One region of the Paenibacillus sp. Marseille-Q7038 genome, then DNA from elsewhere that is predicted to be linked to it. Evidence: riboswitches for the same ligand, from Rfam matches in the RefSeq annotation. Region 1 holds a riboswitch; the other holds the start of a gene.
The links. A riboswitch is a leader RNA that binds a small molecule or an ion and turns the genes downstream of it on or off. The one in region 1 is predicted to bind S-adenosylmethionine.
Positions count from the first base shown of each region.

Region 2: it holds a riboswitch for S-adenosylmethionine, as region 1 does, so the genes downstream of both, ACWPWY_RS22745 (methionine ABC transporter ATP-binding protein) here and metA (homoserine O-acetyltransferase MetA) in region 1, are expected to answer to the same signal.

Region 1 covers NZ_CBCOOM010000001.1:531,407-541,064, reverse strand. Annotated here, with positions in the region: gene mqnC (cyclic dehypoxanthinyl futalosine synthase) at 65-1,204, opposite strand; gene ACWPWY_RS02690 (aminotransferase class I/II-fold pyridoxal phosphate-dependent enzyme) at 1,335-2,507, opposite strand; gene ACWPWY_RS02685 (aminotransferase class I/II-fold pyridoxal phosphate-dependent enzyme) at 2,500-3,684, opposite strand; gene metA (homoserine O-acetyltransferase MetA) at 3,669-4,628, opposite strand; SAM riboswitch class I at 4,774-4,904, opposite strand; gene corA (magnesium/cobalt transporter CorA) at 5,335-6,270, shown strand; gene ACWPWY_RS02670 (HRDC domain-containing protein) at 6,455-7,459, opposite strand; gene ACWPWY_RS02665 (ROK family protein) at 7,620-8,501, opposite strand; gene ACWPWY_RS02660 (MOSC domain-containing protein) at 8,524-9,132, opposite strand; gene ACWPWY_RS02655 (5'-3' exonuclease) at 9,359-9,658, opposite strand, start outside.
Region 2 covers NZ_CBCOOM010000002.1:1,176,957-1,186,614, reverse strand. Annotated here, with positions in the region: gene ACWPWY_RS22790 (hypothetical protein) at 1-677, opposite strand, end outside; gene ACWPWY_RS22785 (HesB/IscA family protein) at 877-1,236, opposite strand; gene mqnE (aminofutalosine synthase MqnE) at 1,600-2,706, shown strand; gene ACWPWY_RS22775 (NAD(P)/FAD-dependent oxidoreductase) at 2,885-3,946, shown strand; gene ACWPWY_RS22770 (YuzB family protein) at 3,965-4,216, opposite strand; gene ACWPWY_RS22765 (NifU family protein) at 4,298-4,546, shown strand; gene ACWPWY_RS22760 (SDR family oxidoreductase) at 4,594-5,364, opposite strand; gene ACWPWY_RS22755 (MetQ/NlpA family ABC transporter substrate-binding protein) at 5,496-6,335, opposite strand; gene ACWPWY_RS22750 (methionine ABC transporter permease) at 6,385-7,053, opposite strand; gene ACWPWY_RS22745 (methionine ABC transporter ATP-binding protein) at 7,040-8,065, opposite strand; SAM riboswitch class I at 8,166-8,297, opposite strand; gene ACWPWY_RS22740 (Cthe_2314 family HEPN domain-containing protein) at 8,409-9,128, opposite strand; gene ACWPWY_RS22735 (UbiD family decarboxylase) at 9,187-9,658, opposite strand, start outside.

The DNA of each region.
Region 1 (9,658 bases):
GGTTTTTCCTATTCACATCAAGCATAGCTGCTATGCTTGTACGCTTTATTTTATATAAGGAAAATTAGTTCTGCATAACAAAATCATTCACAACCGCATTATCAGATTCATCAAAAACACGAAGAATTTCGTATTTTGTATTTCGCTGAGCAGGAACATTACCTGTTTCACGAATCAGATCCAGAATAGAATGAATATTGACTTTATGGGTTGCCCCCGCAGCAGATACTACATTCTCTTCAATCATCGTACTGCCGAAATCATTACATCCATATCTAAGCGAAAGTTTACCTACCTCAGGCCCCATCGTTACCCAAGAAGACTGAATATTCTTAATATTATCCAGGAACAAACGACTAATTGCTACCGTTTTTAGATAAGCTTCTGGTGTTTGACGCTCTTTTTTGAGGTTTGTGTTGTCTGGCTGGAAAGTCCATGGAATAAACGCAAGGAATCCTTCCGAATCATATCCGTTCTGAATACATTCATCTTGAGCATCACGCACACGTTGTAAATGTAAAGCTCTCTCTTCCATCGTTTCACCAAAACCAATAACCATCGTAGCTGTTGTGTTCATACCAATTCGGTGCGCGGTTTGCATCACGTCCATCCAGTCACGCCATGAGCCTTTTTGACGACTGATTTTGCGGCGAGTCCGGTCATCGAGGATTTCAGCGCCCCCACCTGGAAGCGAATCAAGTCCGGCTTCATGAATTTGACGCACCACCTCTTCTAGAGAAAGTCCGTCTGATACTTCTTTCATTTTCATAATCTCAGCTGGTGAGAAAGAATGCATCGTAATATTAGGGAACCGTTCCTTAATACCACGAAGCAAATCCGTGTAGTAGCTGAATGGTAAATTCGGATTTGTACCACCCTGCATCAGAATTTCAGTTCCGCCTACTTCTTCCGTTTCCTTGATCTTTTGGAAAATGAGTTCATCCGGCAGTACATAACCTTCATCAGAGCCTGGTCTACGATAGAAGGCACAGAAACGACAGTATACATCACACACATTCGTGTAGTTAATATTTCTGCCAATAACAAAAGTGGTGATTGGTTCGGGATGCATCCGCTTCATAATTACATTAGCTGCTTCACCGATTTTTTCAACTTCATCAGATTCAAACAAAGCAATAGCGTCTTCTACATTCAGACGTTCTCCGTTCAACGCTTTATTTAAGATATGGTTCACCGCACTCATACGGCAGCCTCCCTTATCGTTAGAAATGTAACAATAATATCAAATATTGTCTTATATATCGTAACATAGGATACATGTGAAAAGAAGCACCTAATGTTAGCATGCTTCTTATGACAAGAAAAATTTTGGGCTATGTGTTAGATAATGCCTGATCTAAATCGGCAATTAAATCATCTATATCTTCAAGTCCAACGGAAAAACGAAGTAAACCATCCGTTATGCCTCGCTCTAATCTAAAGTCTTTCGGCATCGCTGCATGAGACATCATTGCAGGATAGGACAGGATACTCTCCACTGAACCCAGACTTACGGCAACAAGAGGTAAACGAACTTTATTCAGGACAGCTTTCGCTCGATCTCCTGAACCTACATCAAATGATACAATTGCACCGTATCCCGTAGACTGTTTCTCATGCACTTCTCTTCCTGGATGATGAAGTAGACCTGGATAATATACAGAAGGAATGTCAGAGCGGCTCATAAGCCAAGCTGCAAGTTTCGTCGCACTGATCTCTGAATGAGCCATACGAGCACCAAGCGTCTTCATTCCTCTCATCAATAGCCAGGACTCTTGGGCGCCAAGTACCGTGCCAAGTCCGTTTTGAAGCTGCTTCAGCTGCGCGCCAATCGCTTCTGTTCTTGCTACAGCAAGCCCTGCAAGTACATCGCTGTGTCCACCAAGGAATTTGGTTGCACTATGAAGTACGATATCCACTCCCTGCTCAATTGGCTTTTGGTAGTAAGGTGTCATGAACGTATTATCAAGCAGCGTCAGAAGCCCTTTTTCCTTTGCCCATCCGGTAATGCCCGCTACATCTGTAATACGCAGGGTCGGATTTGAGGGTGTTTCCATATATACTGCTTTCGTATTTGGACGATAGGCGGCTTTTACTTTTTCTAGATCCGTCATATCTACGAACGTAGTCTCAATATTCATCCGAGTAAGAATGCTGCTTAGCAAACGATATGTTCCGCCGTATACATCTTCTGTGGCGATAATATGATCACCCGCAGACAGAATCATGAGAGAACTTGAAATCGCAGCCATCCCCGAAGAATAAGCAAAACCACGTACTCCTCCCTCTAGAAGCGCGATATAGTCTTCAAGCGCCTGCCGCGTTGGATTGCCTGAACGGCTGTAATCGTGGGTAGGCGGCGAAAAAATATCATGATGGTGGAAGGTAGAAGCTTGATATATGGGTACACTGGATGCGCCGGTTGTCTCATCAATCTCTGCGCCAAAATGCAGCAGTTTTGTATCGAATTTATAGTCGTTTTGCTGATCTTCCTTTTTGTTAGCCACGAACAACACTTCCTTCCAGCTCTAAAGCTGCCTCGTGAAATGCAGCATCTAAGTCCTGAATAATATCATCAATATGTTCAATTCCAACAGAGAACCGCAGCAGACGATCATCAAGTCCTACTGCATTACGAATCTCTACTGGTATATCCGCATGGGTCTGCACTACAGGGTACGTCATCAGTGACTCTACCCCGCCCAAACTTTCTGCAAAGGCAATCAGTTTGATATGTCTTAGGATCGGCTCCACATAACGAGCGTCTTTCACTTTAAAAGACAAGATGCCTGTATTTCCACTGGACTGTCGTTTTTGGACTTCATAAGACGGGTGGTCCGGCAAGGCAGGGTAATATACATCTGTAATCAGCTCATGTGACAACAAAAACTCTGCTACCTTCGTTGCATTCAGTTCATGGCGTTCCATACGAAGCGCAAGCGTCTTCATTCCCCGCATTAATTGGTAACTATCGCTCGGAGATAACACAGCCCCAATCGAGTTATGGAGAAAAGCGATCTCTTCGGAAATTTCTTTTCCTTTCGTTACAATAAGACCCGCTAGCACATCGTTATGTCCCCCCAAATATTTGGTAGCACTGTGCATAACAATATCTGCTCCAAGTTCAAGCGGCCGCTGGAAGAAAGGAGTAAGCAGTGTATTATCTACAATAGATAAAATTTCGTATTTTCTAGCCCATGTACAGACTTTTTCAATATCCGTTATCATCATCAGCGGATTCGTTGGAGTTTCGATGAAAATCGCTTTTGTATTATCCTGGCGTACCTTATCGAGTGCATCTAAATCGTTCGTATCTACATAACTTGCTGTAATTCCGTTTTTAGCAAGGATTCGCTCCACAAGACGATATGTTCCCCCATATAGATCAAGTGAAATGATCAAATGATCGCCTTGCCCAAACTTAGCGAAGATCGTCATGATCGCTGCCATACCAGAGCTGCAGGCAAAACCTGCATCCCCTGACTCCAGTTCAGCTGCAGCTTCTTCCAGCACTTTTCGAGTTGGGTTTGTCGTACGTATGTAATCAAATCCCGTGCTTTTTCCCAGTTCAGGATGTCTAAATGCAGTCGATTGATAGATCGGAAAGTTCACCGCTCCAGTTACAGGTTCTTTCACTGATCCTATTTGTGCCAACTTACTTTCTAATCTCAGCTTGTTTTCCATAACGTATTGTCCCCCTTAGATATAGACTGGTTTTGTGTTTCAAGGTCATAGGGCGTTGCTTGGTAAACATAATAGTTAAGCCAATTGGAGAACAATAAATTTGCATGTGCTCTCCAGCTGGACAACGGTGTTTTGCTAGGATCATCATTCGGGAAATAATTATTAGGCAATTTAACATCTAATCCTCTCGCCTTATCTCGATCATATTCCCACTTTAAGGATAACGAATCATATTCGGAATGCCCTGTCACAAAAATCTGTTTGCCATCCTCACTTGCCACAATATATACTCCGGCTTCTTCAGACTCTGATAAAATATCAAGTCCAGCCACTTTCTCTATATCTTCTCGGCGTACTTCGGTATGACGGGAATGCGGTGCAAGGAATAACTCATCAAATCCTCGAAGGAGTTTTACATGTGATTTCTCTAACGTGTGTGGAAACACGCCGAAACATTTTTCAGGAAGTGCCACTTTGGGTACATTAAAATGGTGATAAAGCCCTGCTTGTGAAGCCCAACAGATATGCATGGTTGAAGTCACATTCGTTTTGGACCAGTTGAAAATCTGCTGGATCTCTTCCCAATACGTCACTTCTTCAAATTCCATCTGTTCTACCGGGGCCCCCGTGATGATCAGTCCATCAAAGCGCAGATCTTTCACTTCATCAAACGTTTTATAAAACATATCGAGATATTCTTGAGATGTATTCTTCGAAACATGTGATTTCGGATGAATTAGAATCACATCCACTTGAAGGGGCGTATTGCCAATGAGCCGGAGTAACTGGGTCTCCGTCGTCTCTTTCGTAGGCATCAAATTAAGAATACCGATACGTAAAGGGCGAATGTCCTGTTTGAAAGCATGTGTCTCATCCATCACAAAAATATTCTCACCTGCGAGAATTTCTTTAGCTGGTAAAGTATCAGGGATTTTAATGGGCAAGGGTATTCCTCCTTAAAAACATTTTGTTGGATAATGGAGTGAGAGGTTATTAAGGAAGCAAACTTATTCCCACGGAAGATAAACAAAAACGACCTATCTCAATACACTTGAGAAAGGCCGTCCATCCGTATACGGTAATGCTCCTCTCTCATCTCTCAATTCTTGTTTTAAGCCACATCCGGCATAAAACATGAATAGCAAGAATTAGCACCGTGCGATTGCTCGCCGGTTGCTGTGGTTTCTAAGGGCCAGTCCCTCCGCCACTCTTGATAAGATTTCGCTGTATTTAATTTTTTTTAAAATGAAAATAATTCACTAATTGTTACCATTACTCTATAGCATGAGGTATGAATCCGTCAAGAACTGGATTTATAACGATTCTTTGGAAACAAGTCACCTCTATGAAAATCCGGACATAAGATATGCCATAAACATTTATCTTGATTGCTGAAATATAGCACGTTATACTAAGAATCAGTGTCAAATTCAACATAATGGGGTGACAAAAATGGACGGCGACCCGAGGCCTGACTGGCAGCCGAATGATAATAACAGCATAGGATGTACCATCAGCTTGCCGGCTAACGGGACGCGTAATTCCTGATGTCTGCCCTTTTCGTACCCTTGTCGGCACTGATGTTCACATTCCTTAGTTATTCAGCTTGTCCCGCTTAAATTCCGGGAGTTTACTTAAGGAGTGGTTCAAATGAAAATTAGATATGTTAACCAAGGAGTTTTTACTTCGCTTGATCATATTGAAGATACACTGACTCCGCCTGAAGAAGGATTTTATTGGATTGATGCGGATGTAGACGATCTTGCGGTTCTTCAACCTTTATTCCACATGCATGATCTTGCTGTAGAAGACTGTTTGAGTGATGAGGAACAGCGTCCGAAGCTCGAAATCTATGAAAGTCATTATTTTATCGTTGTAAATAGTATACGTTTTGATGACGAGGAAATATTTTTACGTGCGGTGAACGTTTTCTTAGGAAGACATTATATTATTACGGTAACGAAGCAGAAAGTAAATGAACTGCGAACACTGAAACCGATCCTCTGGGAACAGGAAGTAAATTCACCGGATCGTTTCTTATATCTGCTCATTGATTCCATTGTGGATAATTATTTCACTGTAGGTGACCGGCTTGAAGCAAGAATTGAAAAGCTGGAAGAAGATATTTTAATGCATACTAAGAAAAGTCATCTAAATGAAATTATAGGTTTGCGAAGTGAGATTTTATGGCTCAAAAAGGGGCTCGGTCCTCAAAAAGAAGTCATTAATACACTCAATAAAAAGGATCTGCGTCTCATTGATGATCAATTGCAAAAATACTTTAGTGATATCTATGAGAATGCAGTAAAAATATCAGAAACATTTGATACGTATCGAGATTTGATGGGTAACTTACGAGAAGCTTATCAGTCCAGTATTTCCAACCGGGCCAATGAAATCATGCGTGTATTTACGGCCATAACAACTGTATTTATGCCACTGACACTGATTACCGGGATTTATGGAATGAATTTCAAGAATATGCCTGAGCTAGATTATCAATATTCATATTTTATAGTCATTGGGATTATCGCAGCGCTAGGGATCACGATGTACCTTATTTTCCGTAAAAAAGATTGGATTTAGAAATTTTGAGTTTTCTTGTGAATGTGATTCCTTCCCTTTCTTCATTAAATCTTCATGTAAATATCATATATAAAAAGGTTCCTTCATTAATGTGGAGGAACCTTTTTATGTTGTATCGTCCTTGCTCTTTCACATCATAAACATGAGTTACATACGGAAGTTATGTAGAGTAACCTTCCTCCTTTTATCCAACCTGTTTGCTCGTTTCGGTCTGTCTTCGGTAACGAATACGAACCATACGCAGCCGCTCATACAATTGATCTAGTGGTCCTGCTCCTGCAGGATCTTCACCATATACTCGAAGTAATATTGGTTTTAAAAAGCTTGTCCCAAGCTCGTCATAAGCATTCCAGATCAGCTCCTGCTCATCATCCGTCATCCATGTCAGTTCTTTCGCGATCAGCATCTCTGTATCATAACCACTCTTTTCAAGTTCCTCCAGAAAATCAACTAGTTCTCTACGGTTCAAACCCGTAATTGCACTGATGTCATCAAGAGATTGTCCACTTGCTATCGCTGTTAAGACTGATTTTTTTAAATTGAATTTCTCCAGTTCCTGTTTATACTTCTGCTCTTTTTGTCTATAATTCCATGACTCATATTCCTCTTCCGTAAGCACGGTAGCTACCCAATGTAGTGGAAAACCATGCTCTCTCGTTTCTTGTGTGGTGATTTCAAGCAACTCCTGGCCATATTCAGCCAACTTATTCTCGCCTACACCAGGTAATTCTCGCAATTCTTCTAAGGTATGAGGTACATAGGTACTAATCATCCGAAGCAATCGATTACTTGCAATAAAATAAGGCGCCTTGCGCTCAGCTGATGCTTTTTGTCTTCGCCATACACATAAAGCTTGATATAATTCTTCCCGACCATAAAGTTCGCTATAACATTGCAGTTTCTGGGTATGTTGATTTCGCTGTTTCGCCTCTTCGGTTTCATGAAAGATGCCCTCAATAAGCGGTCGGTAGCCTTCACTCATCTTGATTGCAAGCTGAAAACGATAGATATGCATCATCTCATTCCAAGAATCTCCTTCATACCAGATATCCCCCTGTTCTTCGTCCATATTCATACTACTCCAGCCAAGCTGCCACAAGTCTTCTTCTTCCCCTATCCATAATTGTGCATACTTTGCCCCGTTTTGCTCTGATGTCACAGATAATTGATTCATAAATACAATTTTCATTACCATGCCAGCCTCCTCTCAAAATCAGGCAGTACAAAAGTAACACGCAAAAAAGCACCTCTCTCACATATTCATGTGAGAGAGGTGCTTCCTCATGTAACTCCGCGCTGTTCTGTTATCAAACACTATACCATAAATGGTTATAATTTCAATATTAAATTTATTGTTCTTCTAATGCCAGCTTTGCAAGAGCGAGTGAACCGCATATACCCGCATTGTCTCCAAGTTCCGGATATACTACATACTCATCAATATGCTCGATAATACTCGAATGTTGAACATATCCACCTAAGAGTGACTTCAACTGATGTCTAATCTCAGGGAATAATTGCTCCTGCTTCATTACACCGCCGCCCATAATAATTTTTTGCGGTGAAAGAATAAGTACATAATTGACCAAAGCTTGTGCCAAATAATAAGCTTCCATCTCCCAAGCAGGATGATCGGCTGGTAGTTCCGCGCCAGGTTTCCCCCAGCGTTTAAGTATCGCAGGCCCAGCTGCAATCCCTTCCAGACAATCCCCATGAAATGGACAGAATCCTTCAAACGTATCATCCAAATGACGTCTAACACGGATATGTCCCATTTCTGGATGAGATAGCCCATGAACCAACTGTCCTCCAACAACGGCTCCTGCTCCGATTCCCGTACCGACAGTGATGTAAATACAGCTGTCTAATCCCTTTGCAGCACCCCAAGTATACTCACCAAGTGCAGCTCCATTAACATCCGTATCAAAATTCATTGGTACATCAAAATGTTCTTTTAGCTTGCCAATCATGTCATACCCGCCCCAAAACGGTTTCGGTGTTGTTGTAATAGACCCATATGTAGGACTGTTCTTAATCGGATCGATTGGCCCAAAGGAGCCTACACCAAGTGCATCAAATTTCTTACCTTCAAAAAAAGCAATAACTTGGGCCATGGTTTCTTCAGGGGTTGTCGTTGGAAAACTAACTCGTTCGAAAATTTCACCCTGTTCATTACCGATCCCGCATACAAACTTTGTTCCACCCGCTTCAATAGCACCTAATACTCGCACATTAACACCCTCTCGTATCATTCTAGTTGAGTTTTCGCTTTTCCATTCTTTTTGTCAGTGTCGATTTCCAGCTCGCTGATAGAGAATCCACCGAAAGAAGTTTATGTATCGCATGAAGATCTTCTTTATTCTGATGCATAATGTAGTTTGCTTCCAATATACTTACACTGTTAGCTGCTCGCGAATACAGAACAAGTTCACTCTCAGCTGATACATATCCTTCTTCAAGCACTCGAAAATAGTACCCAGTAATCCCAGTAGTTTGAAACTTCAAAGGAAGCTCCTTAACGTTGTGTTTTACACCTAGTTTAAAACAAGGTTCACGCGGCTGACTCACTTGAACTGTTGCTTCTCCAAGCTTCCATATATCACCGATATATGTGTCCTGCTCACTGCAACCCGATACAGTAATATTTTCGCCAAACGCGCCTGGCAGCAAGTTTTGACCTAAAAAAACTTCGTAGGAAGGATAGGCAAGATAGTCGAATACACACACTGCCTTATCTACACCTCCGTGGTGTACCAGATCAGCCTGTTCATCACGGGCAAACCCTGTTTTTGATAGGTATATACGATCTGAAACAGGATGTTTATCGATGGCCGAATAAAATTCTTGTCTGCCGCTTTTCATCCGTTTCTTGGTTCCAATGTTTAGAGATATGATCTGATATGAAATGGACTGAATATCATTCAATGGTAACGCCTCCACTATTTCTGGATACCAAGAAGTTCTATCTTCGCTGTATAAGGTTAGCATCCGGCTTTATTTAATAATCCCCCGAAATCGGTTTTAGGTCAATGCCTAAATACACAAAAAAAGATACGGAAAGTAATCTTCCGTATCTTTTATTCTATCTTTAACTAATTGCAACTCCGATTAGTGAGCACAAACTTTTCATTTCAAGTTCTTCGAATTTCGCGATGACCTGATGATGATCTAAACTTAGTACACAACTTTCAAGAGAACAAGCAACGGGAACTTCCAAATGGATCTCAGCCAGTTTGCGAGATAGATGTAACATGTCCATGTCATTCTCAATCTTCTTACGAATAGAAGGACTAAGCTCATCCAGATGTTCAAGAATCCCTTCGATGGATTCATACTCTTGAACAAGCTTCATCGCTGTTTTTTCGCCTATCCCCTGAACGCCTGGATA
Region 2 (9,658 bases), on a different contig from region 1:
TAAGAACCATTTACATATAAAGCAACACCATGCTCTTCGGAAGTAACTTCGGTAGAAGCTTCTGCGTTTGTTAAAATTGCCTCACCGCTGTCCTTGCTGCGTTGTTCTGTTTCCTGCGAGAATTCGTCCTGTAGCGGTGCAGTTTCTTCTATTGCTATTACGGCTTCGCTTTCTACGTTCTCGCTTTCTGACGTTAACTCATCGGTCTCTTCAGGCTGTTCCGTTTCTATGCCATCTGCATATTCAGTCGTCATCTGCTCTATATCCCCATCTTCTGTCGAAACAAAAAATTCCGTCTCATAGGGCTCCTGATAATGAACCACTTTATTGGATGAAGAGCTTAGTCGCATAAATAACAAAAATGTCTCAGAGTACGATACAGTAATCGTTCCTTCTGTAGCATTGGGAAGCTGCTTATACTCCACGATTAACTGACCTTCTGAATCATACCAATCATAGCCTAGTGCTTCCTGTTTAAACTCCCTAAGCGTCTCAGGTGAGGGCGGTAACTCTAAGTAATCTGAAGCTTTTTTCGCTATATGTTCAGAAATGGGCTGTGCGATGTAATCCGAAAGTACAGGTTCAACCACCTTTTTCACCAAAATTAACAGAACTGCGCAAATAATCAGCACGACAAGTATAGTTCTAATGACCCTATTTATGTTATTCGCCATCATATTAGTCCCCTTTTTCTATGTACAAAGACCTGCTTATATAAAAGATATCGGTGAATACGATCATTATGATGAGTCTACATCATTCCTAAAAAAACAAAAAACCTCCTGAACTAAGTATCACTTTCGTCATACTCAGGTTCAGGAGGTATCATCCTACCCATTTAATCATTACGAAATTTTCATGCTATTAAAATAGATCTTAGCAAGGCTCTTCGTTTGGTTTCCCTGCGTCTGTCGCTGTACGGAAAGAAGAACCGCATCCGCAAGTGGCAATCGCGTTCGGGTTATGAATGGTGAATCCTCCGGTCATGCCGGATTCTTCAAAATCGATTTCCAAACCTTCTAGTAGACGAAGGCTGTCTTTCTCTACAACGATCTTCATATCCTGAATCGTCATAAATACATCTTGATCTGTTTCGTTATCGTCGAATCCCATTGCATATGAAAATCCGGTGCAACCACCGGGTGCTACGCCAAGACGCAAAAACATATTTGGTGTTTCTTGTTGCTCTAACATTTCTTTCAATCGCTCTGCTGCTGTATCACTAATGGTAATCATCGGTCATACCTCCTTCTATCTAATAAGAATCAATCATCTCACGTCCAATGTAACGTAAGAATGATATGTTTCCTATATCTTATGTAGAATTATACTCCACCTGTTCTCCTACCTCAAGGGATGAAGATGGAATAAAACCCCTAAGTGAACAAGCTTTTTACACCTATGTATTGAACCGCTCGGATGTGAGGTTTATAATAGTAGGGAATTGTACATGGAAGTGTCGAAGAATTGTCACAGAAATCTGCTTTTGTAGCCGTGATTTTAGTTGTAACTTTTTTCACATTCTTAACATGACTACCGTTTGGTCTTTGAATCATTTTATTATGGAAAACATAAAGTCATGACTCAGGAGGAATTAGCATGTCTACATTAATTACACCATTTACAGATACCAAAATGGCTGCCATCATCGAAAAAGTACAGAATGGACAGCGTTTGACACTGGAAGACGGTGTTTATCTTTATGAGAGCGATGATCTTCTTACGATCGGACAACTTGCCAATGAAGCAAATCTGCGCAAAAACGGTAAAAAAGTATATTTCATAGAAAATATGAGTTTGTATTTTACGAATGTATGTGAAGCTCGCTGTGCTTTCTGTAACTTCAGAAAAGATCAGGGGGAAGATGGATCTTACACCCTTTCCGGACAAGAGATGATTGACTATGTAGAACAGCACATCCATCCTGGTGTTAGGGAGTTCCATATTGTTGGTGGACATAACCCTCATGTGCCATTCGAATATTATGTTGATTCCCTGCGTGCTTTGAACGAAAAATATCCGAATGTTACACTTAAAGCGTACACGGCAGCTGAAATTGACTTCTTCACACGGATCAGCGGTCTCAGTGTCAAAGAAGTTTTGCAAGAACTGCAAAAAGCAGGACTCCAATCTCTCACAGGTGGCGGTGCGGAAATTCTATCTGATGAATATCGTCAGAAAATGAAAGTAACAAAAGCCAATGTCGATCGCTACCTCGAAGTTCATCGGACAGCTCATCAGCTTGGTATGAAGACACACACAACAATGCTTTACGGTTCTGTCGAATCCTACGAGGATCGAATTCAACATATGCTTCAGATTCGTGAGCTTCAAGATGAAACGGGTGGATTTATGGTCTTTATTCCGCTCTCCATGCAGCCGAAAAGTAAAAATGCCGGTATAATGCGTCGTAACTCAGCATATGAAGATCTTAAAACCATCGCGATCTCTAGACTGATGCTCGATAACATTGACCATGTGAAAGCATACTTCATTAATATAGGTGCTCAATTAACACAAGTAGCTCTCAGTTTTGGTGCATCTGATGTGCACGGTACAATTGTACGTGAACAGATCAGTCACGCTGCTGGTGCGCTTACACCTGCAGGGCTGACTCGTAAAGAACTCATCTGGCTTGTAAAAGGTGCGGGCCGTATTCCCGTTGAACGTGATACCTTCTACAATGAGATTGAAGTTTTCGAATAATCATTTGACCTTCGAAAGAATTTCCATTGGATTCAGCTCTGTACCCTAGGGCTGAATCCACTTTATTGTTTTCCGCAGATTACATTCATTATCCCATCATCCCCATCGGCCTTAATATCATGACCGAGCGTAAACTAACATCTTTGCAAGATCGCATAAGAAAGGAAGTTATATCGTCATGAAAAACATCGTTATCCTCGGAGGCGGCTACGGCGGTCTTACCGTAATTAAACATCTTCTTGAAGGCTCTATCCCAAATGATACCCAGATTGTCCTTGTGGACCGTATGCCTTTTCAAGGGCTCAAAACTGAATATTACGCACTTGCTGCAGGGACTGTATCTGATTATGATCTGCGTGTGCAGTACCCTGTTCATGAACGTCTAACCTATAAATATGGTGAAGTTGAATCTATTGATTTAGAAGGAAAATTGATTCAAATTCAAAATGAGGACCCCCTCCCTTATGATCAATTAGTTATTGGTCTTGGGTGCACAGACCGTTTTCATGGAACCCCGGGTGCAGAAGAATATAGTAACACCATTCAAAGCTTCCGAAGTACACGTGAGACCTATCTTCGCGTTAGTGAAATCAAACCTTATGGTCAAGTTCACATTGTAGGAGGAGGACTCAGCGGAGTTGAAATCGCTGCTGAAATCAGAGAAAGCCGATCCGATCTAAATGTAACCATTTTGGACCGAGGTGATCGTGTTTTATCCGCTTTTCCGCAACGCTTATCTGCTTATGTAGGAGAATGGTTCGCAGAACATCAGGTAGAGATTAAGAATCATATTTCGGTATCGAGGGTAGAACCCTATGCCATCTATAATCGGGAGGAAGAAATCGTAACGGATGCGGTCATATGGACAGCAGGAATTCAGCCTGTAAAAATGGTCCGTGATCTGAATGTTCAGAAAGATCCCCAAGGCCGGGTTACTCTGAATGAATATTATCAAATCCCAGAATATCCTGAAGTCTATGTCGTGGGTGACTGTGCAAGCCTTCCTTTTGCACCAAGCGCACAGGCTGCAGAAGTTCAAGGAGAGCACATTGCACATATTATTCATGCACTCTGGAAGAATGAAAAACCCAAAACCGAAGCTCTCAAACTGCGCGGTACTCTAGGAGCACTCGGCAAGAAAGCTGGTTTTGGGCTTATGGGTAAGACATCGATGATGGGACGTGTTCCGCGGATACTAAAAAGCGGTGTCCTCTGGATGTCGAAACGTCATCTAGGTTAATTAAGGAAATCTCTTCCTTTAAAGATCCAGGTCATCCCATGCGTGGGCTTCTGCAATTTTGGACAAAATGGCTTCATGCAGTTCTTTTGCACTTGTTGCTGTGACAACTTCACCATTCACAAGTGCAAATGGAGTGTTGCTGCATTGTCCGCAATTGGTGAGGCATCCGTATTCGATCACGTCGTAATCGAGGTTTTCTTCAAGTGCCTCGAGGACCTCATCCGTTCCAAAATGCATGTTGTTGGTACAAAATTCAATAATGGGTCTCAAATTATTCACCTGCTTCAGTTTTGACCATTTTATTTTGACTTCAATTGTACTATAATAAAGGGAAGGAAAGGAGTTGACAATATGAGCGAAAACGTACAAAGCAGCACCATGTATGATGAAGTTCTAGAAGTTCTTGATAAACTTCGCCCATTCCTGCAGCGCGATGGCGGTGACGTGGAATTGGTTGATGTTGAAGACGGCATCGTTAAGCTGAAATTAATGGGTGCTTGCGGTAGTTGCCCAAGCTCCACCATTACATTAAAAGCAGGGATTGAACGCGCACTCGTTGAAGAAGTAGAGGGCGTACATGAAGTAGTTCAAGTATTCTAATCATCCCCTAAGCATACAAGAGAGTCCCGAATATGGGACTCTCTTTTTTATTCTGTAATCGTAGGACGAATCGGATCAAGTCCTCCTGAGATATCCATAATATTACCTGTTATAAAGTCCGATTGATCCTGACATAGAAAATGAATAACTCTTGCCACATCTTCTCCGCTTCCGGGTCTTCCTCTAGGTGTCTCCTTATCAATCAACCCACTTACCTCATCAATGGTCATCTCTTTATGCGCTCCCCGAATATCCCCAGGGCAAATCATATTGACGGTAATACCATAAGGTGCTTCTTCGACAGCAAGTGTCTTTGTAAAAGAAACAAGTCCTACCTTTGCAGAGGCATAAACCGCCCGCTGAGGCCAAGATCTCGCTTCACCCGCATGACTGAAACCAAAATGGATAATCCGCCCCCATTTCTTCTTCCGCATGCCTGGAAGTACCCGGTGATCTAACAACATCGTCCCCACCAGGTTTCCTTGTGTTAACATGATAATGTCTTCTTGCGTATATTTCGAAAACAGCTTCCGCTCCCTAATAAAAGGACCAGCGTTGTTTATAAGTATATCCACTACACCAAGCTGATGCTCAACCGTTGTAATTAGCCGTTCTATATCTTCTGGCTTGCATATGTCCGCCTGTACTACGATGCAACGCACACCCAGCTTTTTGATGGCTGCACATAAATCCTCAGCTTCCTTCTGACTATGCACATAATTCAGGGCAATATCATACCCTTCCATTGCAAGCCGAAGTGCTGTCATCTTACCAAGTCCCTTTGCGCTTCCTGTGATCAGAGCGACTTTGTTGTCCAACATCCCTTCCTCCTCCTAAAAAGAGCGGTTCCTACTCAGTATAATATAGCTGGAGTAATAAGAAAAGAAAGGAGGCATTTCTAAAAAAAAAGAACCTGCCTCTGTGAACAGAGTACAGGTTCTTCGTAATTTTAGAATGCAGGAACGATCGCTCCCGCATAATTATCTTCAATGAACGTTTTGATTGCATCGGAATTCAGAGCAGCATTCAGCTTTTGTACAGCTTCATCATTCTGATTGTTCTCACGAGCGACAAGCAAGTTCGCATAAGGAGATTCTTCATCTTCAATGAACAAGGCATCCTCAAGTGGATTTAAATCAGCTTCAAGAGCGTAGTTTACATTGATTACAGCGAGATCTACTTCACCCAGTTGTCTTGGAAGCATAGCTGCGTCCAGTTCAACGATTTTTACATTTTTCGGATTTTCCGCAATGTCACTGATTTTAGACTCTACATTCGTGTTGTCTTTCAGCTTAATAACTCCGTTTTTATCAAGCAGCATCAGTGCACGACCACCGTTCGTAGCATCATTAGGGATTGCAATCTTCGCTCCCTCTTTTAATTCATCTACTGATTTAATGGTGTTGGAATAAGCTCCAATAGGTTCTACATGAACATTGTTAAGAGCAACCAAATTCAAACCGCGTGTTTCATTCTCGTTCTCAAGATAAGGTTTGTGCTGGAAGAAGTTTGCATCCAGTTGGTTTTGTGACAACTGTACATTAGGTTGTACATAGTCATTGAAGATGGTGATCTCCAGATCAATACCTTCTTCTGCGAGAATTGGTTTTACTTGTTCCAAGATTTCAGCGTGCGGTACAGGTGATGCTCCTACTCGAAGGGTGACTCTTTTTTCTGTCTGACCACTGTCTCCACTTCCTGTTGTATCATTACCAGCAGAATCATTTCCACATGCAGCTAAAACCAGTACCAATGCGAGCGTAAGACTAGATAAAAACCATTTTTTCATCGTTAAACCCTCCTAAGTATAGTAAATCCCTATCTCCTAAAGCGAATTGCTATTTACGTGTAAAATGTTTAACTAATCTGTCTCCTGCCATCTGCAGAACTTGTACAAGAATAATCATAACGACAACCGCTACGATCATCACTTCTCGTTCATACCTGTAATATCCATAGTTAATGGCTAGAGCACCAAGTCCCCCGCCGCCAACCATCCCCGCCATTGCGGTGTAGGATATTAGTGTAACCACCGTGATCGTAATTCCCGCAAGTAAACCAGGAAGAGCTTCCGGCATGAGCACCTTCATTATGATCTGCCCCGTAGAAGCGCCCATCGCTTGCGATGCTTCTATAACCCCTTTGTCCACTTCACGCAGAGAAGTCTCGACGAGCCTTGCAAAGAAAGGTGCTGCACCAACTACCAGCGGCGGGATTGTTCCCACAACCCCTATTGTCGTGCTGACAATCGCTTTTGTAATGGGAAGCATGGCCACAATCAGAATGATAAAGGGAACCGAACGCAAAATATTTACGATAAAAGAAAGTACAGTGTATATGACACGATTTGGTGTTGAAGCAGATCGTGAAGTTAAAAATAGAATAATTCCAACCGGCAGTCCGATAATAAAAGTAAAGATACCGGATACAACCAGCATACTTAGTGTTTCTAAGGTAGCTGTTTGAATCTCATCCCAATTAATTACGGAAAAATCAAGACCCATGATGTAGCACCTCCACTTCAAGACCTTGCAGAGTCAAGGATTCAACCGTTCTTAAAATCTGTTCAGGATGACCCTCTAAACGAACCATCAACTGACCATACGGCATCTGCTTGATTGTAGAGATTGTTCCTTGCAAGATGGCAAAATCTACTCCAGTTTGCCGCACAGTCTGCGATAGAATCGAATCATAGGTTTTACTTCCCAGGAAGGTGATTTTTACCGTTTGTGAATGATCTAAATGCGAAGCCTGAATGGCTTCCTCCATTAAACCACTAACTTCCGTTTCCCGTAAAATAAATTCTTGTGTAACGGGATGTTGCGGTTTCAGGAATACTTCCGCCACCGGTCCTTCTTCCACAATCCCACCTTGATGAATGACAGCCACCCGGTCACAAATGGTCTGAATTACATGCATCTCATGGGTAATGAGTACAATCGTGAGATTGTACTTCTGGTTAATATCAAGCAACAACTTGAGAATTGAGTTCGTTGTCTGCGGATCAAGCGCTGAGGTCGCTTCATCACACAGCAGAACCTGAGGATCGCTTGCCAGCGCCCTTGCAATACCCACACGCTGTTTTTGTCCTCCGGACAGTTGAGCAGGATATTTGTTACTGTGGTTTGTAAGTCCAACCAGTTTAAGTAATTCCTTCACCTTTTGATCCACTTTCTTGTGGTCCGTTTTCACTAATCGCAGCGGAAATGCAATATTCTCGTAAACCGTGGCAGAACTCAGCAGATTAAAATGCTGGAAAATCATCCCTATTTTACGCCGCTGCGCCTGAAGTTGCGATTTATTCAATTTCGTCATATTAATGCCGTCTACATAAACCTCTCCCGATGTCGGACGCTCTAACAAATTAATCAACCGAATCAGGGTGCTTTTTCCTGCTCCGGAATGACCGATCACACCAAAGATTTCGCCTTTGTTAATAGACAAATCTAGACCTGACAAGGCAGTAGTTACCTGCTTTCCTTGTCCGTAATCTTTGCGGATATTTTTTAATTCAATCAATACGGTACCTCCTTGCTTGCGGTCATTCTCATTTTGACTCATAGACACAAAAATCCCCCTTTTTCACAGAAAAAGAGGGCATCAATAGTTAGACGATTCCTTCTCATCTGCCAAGACCAAATGTATGATCTTGAAGGATTTAGCACCATGTCATCCTATATAGAAAAAAGCTCTATAAAGAATCGGTTGCCGGGCTTCATAGGGCCTGTCCCTCCGCCACTCTCGATAAGAATGATATGCAATTATGAATAATGTCGAATGTTGTCATTTGCTAAACAAATTAATTGTTTCAGAAACTTAGTGAAAGTATATGACATTTCATAACACTTGTCAAAGGAAAATATTATGCGCGGACCGTTTGTTTTTTCCAAGTGCTAATCATGTACTCAAATGATTCATGTAAACTTCTTGAGACCAAGTCCACACCAAGTTCCAAATCGGAAGTAAATGCTTTTAGATCTTCTAGTTTTACTTTTCCATGCAGTGCTTGATGCCTTTGCCACAAATCATCTTGCATCTCCACATTCATATGATGAATCTCGGTGTTGCGCCTTTTACGAAGACGATTCATGGGCTGATGATACTTATCTTTCAGGCTGCTTAATCGGATGAGAAGGGTTTTATGCTTTGGCTGTCCTTCGAGCTGTTTTAGAACCGTAAAATAGGAAAAGTGCGCTTTAATTTTGGATGTTTCTAAATGATACCAGTCATCTAAAACATTACCCAGTTTGTCTAAGGTTGCAAACATACGAATGAAGCCGTCCTTGTAAAAGTATACGTATCTGGCATAATCAGATTTTTCATCCGGTCCCATATCATCCGTTGAGGCTGCATGGATCTTCGCCGCATAAAAAGAAGCAGCAAAAGAACTTTGTTCTAGTTCATCTAATGATGTAATCAGTCCACGGGTCCATATCTCCAATTCACGATAATCATGTGTTGGATCGGTACTCTCTTTTATTTCACTGATAAGCAACTGCAACATACGCACCATCGCATCCATGGCTTCTTTCAAGTATCCCGAGTTCACCCGGGGTGGTTCACCTAATAAAGTACGCAGCATATAAACATCCTCCCTGCACCTCATTTTCCCCCATCAAGGCACACAGAATCCCTACTTCTTATTGGACCTTTGCAAAATATGATTTCCAGCGCGAATCGACGAGTTCCACAATATCTTCCCGCGGAATAACTTCTTCAGGGTAACCTGGCTTCATCCGTGCATCTATAACGATTGGCAAGGAGTAACCGATGTGATTCCGCTTCACTGAAATATCTGCATACATGTCACTTGCTGGATTAAAGCGAGTAAACACAGTCCATAGGAAGGACATCTGGTTCTTCGCTGTTTCTTGTGCATGATCGACCAGAATCACGAGCGGCCAAGTCTGTTCCAGTGCCCCAAAACGTTCTACGAGCCGGCCTGCAAGTTCTGGTTCTTCCTCATAAGAAGCTCCCTCCACAAGCAGTACCCCGCCGCAATAAGGTTTGATATCGGTTATCTCATTCACAAATCCACCTTCATATGTGCGAGGAAGATCACGCACTTTCTCTCCAACACCGACTAAGATGGCCTTACTTCCGTGGTTCAGC